Regions from separate parts of the Lysinibacillus sp. HST-98 genome, predicted to be linked through region 1. Evidence: riboswitches for the same ligand, from Rfam matches in the RefSeq annotation. Region 1 holds a riboswitch; the other holds the start of a gene.

Region 1 (4,436 bases):
GCAATCAAATTAACCCAATATTTGTATAATTAGAGAAAGAATAGACTCTTAATTTCATTGCGAAGAAGTGATTAGTTACAACCCCCCTCCATAAAATGGGTAGTGAGGACCTTCACTTTATTTGAAAACCTTTGCTAAAAAGTTAACATTTTGTAGGTTGGAGCGGGAGGCTACTTGATTCCCGTGGGATAGCGAGACAGGCGAGCCCTGCACGAAGCGGCTCGGCGCTCGCCCACAGGAAAGCAAGTAGCCTGCAACGGAAACCATTTTCACCTTTCAAAAAATTCTATTGATGGTTTTGTTCTTTAACACTATGGGAAAGTCTGAGATTTTTCTCAGACTTTTTATTTTGGTAGTATTGTTCAATGATTTCAACTCTTCTGACGTTGTGCTAAAATAATACGTATACTATAACGTGGAAATACACGTAAACTAAGGGAGTTTTACAACATGACAAGTCGTTTAGTAGAAGAGTTTTTTGAGCTCGTACAAATTGATTCAGAAACAAAACATGAACAACTAATAGCACCAATTCTTGTAGATAAGTTGACTGCACTTGGATTTTCAGTGATTCAAGACGATGCACATACGCGTAATGGACATGGGGCAGGTAATATTATTGCCACATTAAAGGGCACATTGGATGTAGAGCCAATCTATTTCACTTCTCATATGGATACTGTTGTTCCAGGGAAAGGCATCAAACCGTCTTTACGTGAAGATGGCTATATCGTATCAGATGGTACAACCATTTTAGGTGCCGATGATAAAGCAGGTCTAGCTGCTCTATTTGAGATGGTCAAACGTTTGAAAGAGCAAAATATTGCACATGGCGATATTGAATTTATTATTACGGCTGGTGAAGAAAGTGGCCTTGTTGGCGCTAAAGAGTTAGATCCAGCGAACATTAAAGCAAAATATGGATTTGCGGTTGATAGCGATGGCAAAGTTGGTGGTATCGTGACAGCAGCACCATTCCAAGCGAAAATTTTCACAAAGATTATTGGAAAAACGGCACATGCAGGAGTTGCTCCTGAAAAGGGTATTTCGGCCATAACAGTCGCATCAAAATGCATTGCTCAAATGAAACTAGGTCGTTTAGACGAAGAAACGACTGCAAATATTGGGCGTTTTGAAGGTGGACAAGCGACGAATATTGTTTGTGACGAAGTGACAATCCTTGCAGAAGCACGCTCTATAGACAAAGCTAAATTGGATGCGCAAACAAAGCATATGCAAGATACGTTTGAACAAGTATCTGCTTCGTTAGGCGCACGTGCAGAGGTAGAAGTGAAGCTAATGTATCCAGGCTTCCGTGTAACGGAATCTGATAAAGTAGTTCAGGTAGCTATGGCTGCTGCACGCAATGTTGATCGTACACCGACACTAGGCATTTCTGGTGGAGGCTCAGATGCAAACGTTATCGCAGGTTTTGGCATTCCTACAGTTAATTTATCTGTTGGATACGAGGATATCCATACAACGAATGAAAAAATACCAGTAGAAGAGCTTGAAAAATTAGCAGATTTGCTAGTAGAAATCGTCAAAGAATCGGCAAAAAACTAACAGTCGAATAAGGATGTGACCCTATGGAAAGTGTCAAAGCAGTCGTTTTTGCTTGTGGGACAGAGGAGTATGCTGTGCCTGTGGAGCAAGCGATTTCAATTGAAAAATTAGAGCAAGTAACACCTATTCCTCATTTACCTAACTATCTTCTAGGCTTTACAAGAATTCGCGGTGAGCTTGTACCTGTTCTTGATTTTGAACGCATACTGTACAATCGTTCATCGAATACAGCAACCGCACGTATCATTGTGTTGAATACTGATGTGGTTAATTATGGATTACTTGTTACAGAAGCACGAGAAATTCTTGATTTCGATGAATCAGTACTTCAGCAATTGGGTCTAGTCAATTATAGTAAAACGCGTTATTTTACAGCGGTAGCTAATCTTGAAAATCGTATGATAACATATGTTGATCCAAAAATACTGGTTAATTCATTAGAGGGCATTAGGGAAATTATCAATTATTTACACAAAATGCTTGAAAATGAAAAGGAAAACGTAGAGGCATAAGTACTCTACGTTTTTTTATGTTTGAATAGTAAATTTAACCTGTATTTTGTCGTTTTTACCTGATCATACATGTGACAATTATGCATTATACCTACAGACAAACCATTGCTAACCGCGTATGATAATGATTAAGAAAAAACTGAAAAAGGCAAACTTCATCGAAAGGGAGGGGCGCCAAGCTATGAGTCAAAACACTATAATTTAGTGCATGATTGTCAGGTTGCCAGGTTCTGTTCTAGGAGCCGTGGCGAGTAGAATGGAGTTAGTTCGTATGAAGAGACAATTAAAAGTATGGACCGCACTAATCGTCATTATGATTAGTTCATTAGCTTTATCAAGTGGAAAGGTTGATGCAATGGCTATACAGGGAAAGGCTACGTGGCTGTGGGATACATCCCTTATCATGGATGATCAAGAAAAAATATTATTATTTTTAGAACATAATGATGTCAATAAAGTTTATCTGCAAATCGATCAAGGCATAGCGAGCGATAACTATAAGCATTTTATTAGTAGCGCTTTTGACAAAGGTATACGCATTTATGCATTGGATGGTGCTGCAAGCTGGGTTTCAGCTGAGGGTAGTCGAAGCCAAGAAAAATTGTTTAATTGGTTACATACATATAATGAGAATTCAACTGAATCTGAGCGATTTTCTGGGGTTCACCTTGATGTAGAACCTTATTTAAATAGTGGATGGAGCTTACATCAAGCACAAACGATAGAATCCTATCAAACACTAATAATGAAAGCAAGTGAGAAAGCAAGTCAGTTACAACTTACTTTAGAAGTAGATATGCCATTTTGGTTTGATGAAGTTCAGTATTATAATGCATTTGGAAAAGGGTTATTAGCTGATTGGGTCATTGACCATGTGGATAGTGTGACGATCATGGCCTATCGTGATGCTGCAAAAGATATTATCTCTATTGTAGAACATGAAATCGCTTATGCTTCCACTGTGAACAAATCAATTGTAATTGGTGTAGAAACAGGCGCTTCAGAGGAAGGGGAAAATATTACTTTTTATGATAATGGAGAAGCCTTTATGAATGAACAGCTTATACTTGTTCAGCAACATTTTTCAAATAATGATGCTTTTCATGGAGTAGCCATTCATTATGTGGAGAATTGGATGACCATGCGTCCATAAAAAAAGTCCTTCCAGTGTTAAACTGGAAGGGCTTTTCTATTGGTATTAGGACAGTCGACCACTGTAGTCCTCGAATTTAAATTCTCGAATGACTTTAATACCTTCTTCATCATTATAAGAAACGATAGATGGTAGGTTGACACCGTTAAACATATGGTTTTTAACCATTGAATAATGAGCCATATCTGTGAATACAAGACGATCACCTGGTTTTAATGGCTGTTCAAACGAATAATCGCCAATCACATCACCAGCTAGACATGTTAGCCCGCCTAAGCGATATGTGTGTGCTAATTCATTTGCTTGTCCAGAACCAATAATCATTGGACGGTAAGGCATTTCAAGTACATCAGGCATGTGACATGTTGCTGATGTATCTAAAATAGCAAGATCCATTCCATTTTCTTGAATATCTAGCACTGTTGCTACTAAATAGCCTGTATTAAGGGCTACTGCTTCACCTGGCTCAAGATAAACAAGCAGGTTATACTTCTCTTGAATATAATTAATGATGTTCACAAGTTTTTCTACATCATAATCATCACGTGTAATATGGTGACCGCCACCGAAGTTTAACCATTTCATTTGGTGTAAAACATCACCAAATTTTTCCTCAACTACTTGAATAATACGCTCTAATGTATCCGAATTTTGTTCACACATCGCATGGAAGTGTAAGCCATCGATACCGTCAAGCTGTGATTTATCAAAGTTAGCCAATGTTGTACCAAGGCGAGAGTTTGTGTAGCAAGGATCGTAAAGGGCTGTTTCAATTTCAGAGTATTCAGGATTCACGCGAATACCACATTCAATTGTTTTACCAGCAGATTTCACTTTATCCTTGAACTGAGCCCATTGGTTAAATGAGTTAAATACGATGTGATCCACATAGCCTAGAAGCTCGTCCATTTCATGCTCAATATAAGCAGGTGCATAAACGTGAACTTCTTTGCCCATTTTTTCATAGCCAAGACGTGCCTCATGCAGTGAGCTAGCTGTAATGCCTGCTAAATATTCCCCTACTAGTGGGAATGTTGAATGCATAGAGAAGCCTTTAAGGGCTAATAAAATGCGGCAGCCTGTTCGATCTTGAATTGATTTTAAAAGCTCAAGATTCTTTATTAATAATCGCTCATCCACTACATAAGAAGGGGATGGAACTTTTGAAAAATCAATTGGTTTCATCGGCTTATTTCCTTTGCATC
Region 2 (4,436 bases), on a different contig from region 1:
ACCAAACTTTTCCGCTTCTGCACGTACAGCTTCTGCCTCTTGCTCATCCCCAATATAATTAATTAAAATATTGGCTCCATGTTGTGCAAAGCCTAATGCAATGGCTTTACCGATTCCTTTACTAGAACCTGTAATTAAAACATTTTTCCCTGTAAAATTAATGTCCATTATGATTATTCTCCAATTTGAATTTTGCCACAAGACCTTGCAACTCTTCTGCTGTTTTGCCCAGTGATGAAGAGGCATCCTTTACTTCCTGCATGGTAGATAATTGCTCTTGTGTAGATTTCGAGACATTTGAAGAGAACTCTGCTGACTGCTCTGCAGATTGTTTAATATTATTTACAGATGCCGCCACTTCTTCTGAGGATGCAGAAATTTGTTGTGAAGCAGCGGAAATTTCACGTATTTGGCTAGCGACTTCTTCTGAGGAAGTAAGAATTTCTTTAAAGATTTCGCCTACTTCATTAGTAAATGCCATCCCTACCTTAACATCCTCTTTGCCTTTTTCCATAACCGTGATAGAAGCGTTTGAATCAGACTGAATAGAACTAATTAAATTGTAAATTTCTGTTGCTGATTGAGAGGATTGTTCAGCTAGGCGTCTCACCTCATCCGCAACAACGGCAAAGCCTTTACCATGTTCGCCTGCTCGTGCCGCTTCGATGGCAGCATTTAATGCTAATAGATTTGTTTGATCGGCAATAGCAGTAATTAAGCTAACAATTTCACTTATTTTTTTCGTATTAATATGTAGACCATTAATGGTTGTCCCTATTTGCTCAACAGAATCATTAATTAACTCCATTTGAGCAATAACTTGTTGGACAACTTCATTGCCTCGTTCAGAAGCCTGTGATGCTGAAATAGAGGATTCCGCAGCTACATTTGCAGAGTCAGCAATTTGCTGAATACCTGATGCAGTTTCTTCCATAGCAGCAGCAGTTTCCTCTGTCATCGTCATCGAGGCCTCAGCATTTTGTGTAATTTGATTCATGTCTAGTGCAATATTTGTTGAGCTGTTATAAGTTTCACCAGCATGTACCGTTAATTGATTGGCTGCTGAAGAGACGTGATTGGATGTATTGCGTATGTTTAAAATAATATGTTGCAAATTAGCCACCATTGTACGAATGGATTCAGATAATTTACCAATTTCATCCTTCGATGTCTCTAAATCCACATCTATTAATTCACCATTTGCCACTTGATTGGCAACGTTCACTACTTTTTTCAGTGGCTTTAATAGTCGATCTATAATTATGTAAACTAAAACTAATAAAATTAAAATGCCGATAATGGCAATGACAATTTGCTTAATGACACTTGTTTTAATAATCGTATTGATGTAATCAGCGGAGTAATCAATCCCTAATAGGGCAATTTGTTGACCATTATCATCTTTAATAGGACTAAAAACCGTTCTCCAAGAACCAAAAGGATCCTCGAAAATAGCAGTTACCTCTGTACTATTATTTTCAATAGCTAATTTTGCTGTTTCTACATGTTCATCCGCTAAATCAGTAAAAATTTCACCAGCTTCATATACTTCATTTAGATTAGAGGTATAGCCAATTGGATTGACGCCACCCTCATCCTTCACATCCCAAATATAACTCCAGCTCATAATACCTTGCTGGTCCTGAATCATATCAAGTTGCTTTTGGATCTTTGTAAACTTTGCGTTTGTTTCCCCTTTTTCGGACAGCAAATCTTTTACTTCATCACTGTCTAAGTTCATAGCTGTTAATAAACCAACACTTTTTAATTCTTGCTCTAAATCCACATTCATCCGATTATTCAATTCACTTATACTTTGCGTCGTAATAATAGCGATAAGCAGTAATACAACGATAGAGACTGTTAGTAAAAGCTTATTTTTTAATGATGTGTTTTTTAACAACTTCATTTCCCCTTTTCCTCCTTTGAACTTTACTTGCAAAAAAATAGCCTATTTCAAAAGAAATAGGCATAAAAGAACAAAAACTAGAATGAGAATGATACAACTAGCACTCTTTTGCAACCCAGCCGTCATAGCATTTATTGCCTTAGACCTGTAGCTTTGCGTCTCTACTTTTCAGTAAATTTGCCTATATTTCCCTACCAAAATTAACACAGTAGGTAAAAGTAGTCAATGCTCACTAGTTAAAACGCACATATTTTATACTAGCTGTTCCTTCATTAATAATTATATAAATTACTTAATTATGAAGGTTTTCTTCACTATTGAACAAACTAAAACAGCTACAACCTCAATTAGCGTTGTAGCTGTCAACTTTCATTTCACTTACCCCTAAGTGTTTGAATAAATTATACATTTTGTGTGACAAGTAATACGGATGGTATGAAGGATAACGCAAACATAGCGATATACCATACGGAAGTACGACGTAATGAAAAGCGCACTTTTTTTCGTTCTGCATAAAAAATATCTAACATAACTGCAACAATAAAAGGCATTGTAATACATGCAATAGCTACTAATAAGATGTCAAAATAAATCATACAAGCACCCCTTTGTCTGTGAACATTTTTCATCTTTTTTGTGAACATTTTGTGATAAATTTATTGTACACAATTTCGTCACAAATTGTCAACGAGTTTTAAAGAAAAAAATGGCACTTTATGATTGATATCCATTGTGCATTATGCTCTATATTTATATGTTAAGCCCCTTAAAAAATTTCGTACGAATGAATCGCCACACTCTTTATAATTACGATGACTTGGATTTCTTAAAATAGCACCTAATTCACCTTTTGTTACTTTAATGCCGCCGTCATATAAAATTTCAAGCATCTCCTCAGTTGTTAAAGCTAAAGCAATTTTTACTTTCTTTAGTAGCATATTATTTGGGCTTTCTTTACCTGACACAGGTAACGGTCCAACAGCCTGTCCTTCCCTTGGTTTCTGAGGCCCGCGTTTATAAGTAATTAATCCATTTAAAAATGCCTCTAACATTTTATTATTACATTTGATGTATTCTTCTGGTGCTTCTTCCTCATCATTAATCTTAATTAGCATATTTAATACTTCTTCCTTTGTATAATCCATGCCACCAAGTTTGAAAATTTCTACCATATCTACATTTTTTATATCGAACGCATAGCGTAAACGAATTAAGATATCATTATTCGTCATTATATGTTCCTCCTTTAATTAACCTTATATAGTAAAGAGCCAGGCTTAATTATAACAGAGAGTTTGCTGATTATTGCTAGCTTTCCACAAGTTGTTGTTGTTAGCAAATAGCGTGTGCATTTCCTACTTTTTAAATGTATGAAAAGTTTAATCGCAACCATTCTAAGGTCAAGGAGGTGAGAACAATGGCTAACAATAACCGCAGTTCAAATAAACTTCTAGTACCTGGTGTACATGAGGCAGTCAATCAAATGAAATATGAAATTGCACAAGAGTTTGGCGTTCAGCTTGGGCCAGAAGCATCTTCTCGCGCAAATGGTTCCGTTGGAGGAGAGATTACAAAGCGCCTTGTTGAAATCGCTGAAAAACGTTCAAAAGGTTTATTATAATTAAATACTAAAAAGAAAAGAACGAATCCCATTTACATAATTGGAATTCGTTCTTTCGTGCTCTATAAAATTATGCTGTTTGCAATTCCTTCCCTGAGCTCTTTAGCGTTAGCATAACGATAAAGGAAATACAATACAGCGCTGCTAAGTAAATCATCACGACGGTCATATCGTAGCTTTGTAAAATAAAGCCTACAAAGATTGGTGAAAACCCACCTATAGCTCGTCCAAAGTTAAAAATGGTGTTTGTTGCTGTACTGCGAATTTGTACTGGATAAAAGCTACTAATTAATGCACCATACCCTGCGAACATTCCATTAGAGAAGAATCCTACAACCGCACCGCCTACTAATATCGCTACTGCACCTGTTGCAAACGAGTAAAAGAATACAGCACCTGCAGAGGCTACTAAAAAGATCCCGAATGTTCGCTTTGCACCAAAACGATCCATAAATCTACCAAACGTCAGCATTCCAATGATCATGCCAACTGCGGTACTAATTGTCCACAATGCTGAGCTTGAAACCGATAAACCTTGCGATTTCTGTAACATCGAAGGTAGCCAAATCATCAGACCATTATAGCCTGCAATTTGAACAGTAGCCATTAGAATTAGGGAAAGTGTTGTCATGGTGATACGAGGTGAAGCAAATAATTGTGCTAATTTCCCGTTCTCTTGCTTATTATTTTGTTGTTTCTGCGCGGCTAACCATTCTGGTGATTCATCAATATTTTTACGTACGATAAAGGCGAAAATAACTGGTAGTAATCCTACAAAGAATAATGCACGCCACCCTAAAGTTGGTAAAATAATAGCACTTAATAAAGCGGCTAAAATGACTCCATATTGTGCACCTACACTGACATAAGAGGATGCTCTTCCTTGTTTATTCTTTGGCCAAGCCT

What was found. Region 1 has a riboswitch for cyclic di-GMP ahead of JIN86_RS02240 (amidase). Riboswitches for the same ligand answer to the same signal wherever they lie in the genome.
Region 2: linked by a shared signal. The riboswitch ahead of JIN86_RS20755 (methyl-accepting chemotaxis protein) and the one ahead of JIN86_RS02240 (amidase) in region 1 are both predicted to bind cyclic di-GMP.

What each region holds. Positions count from the first base shown of each region.
Region 1 covers NZ_JAENHX010000001.1:438,030-442,465, reverse strand. The annotation lists gene JIN86_RS02250 (M20/M25/M40 family metallo-hydrolase) at 451-1,566, shown strand; gene JIN86_RS02245 (chemotaxis protein CheW) at 1,590-2,078, shown strand; cyclic di-GMP riboswitch class I at 2,216-2,306, shown strand; gene JIN86_RS02240 (amidase) at 2,350-3,231, shown strand; gene nspC (carboxynorspermidine decarboxylase) at 3,277-4,416, opposite strand; gene JIN86_RS02230 (saccharopine dehydrogenase family protein) at 4,413-4,436, opposite strand, start outside.
Region 2 covers NZ_JAENHX010000012.1:42,652-47,087, reverse strand. The annotation lists gene JIN86_RS20760 (SDR family NAD(P)-dependent oxidoreductase) at 1-168, opposite strand, end outside; gene JIN86_RS20755 (methyl-accepting chemotaxis protein) at 158-1,909, opposite strand; cyclic di-GMP riboswitch class I at 2,016-2,101, opposite strand; gene JIN86_RS20750 (hypothetical protein) at 2,311-2,505, opposite strand; gene JIN86_RS20745 (YehS family protein) at 2,647-3,141, opposite strand; gene JIN86_RS20740 (alpha/beta-type small acid-soluble spore protein) at 3,327-3,530, shown strand; gene JIN86_RS20735 (MFS transporter) at 3,601-4,436, opposite strand, start outside.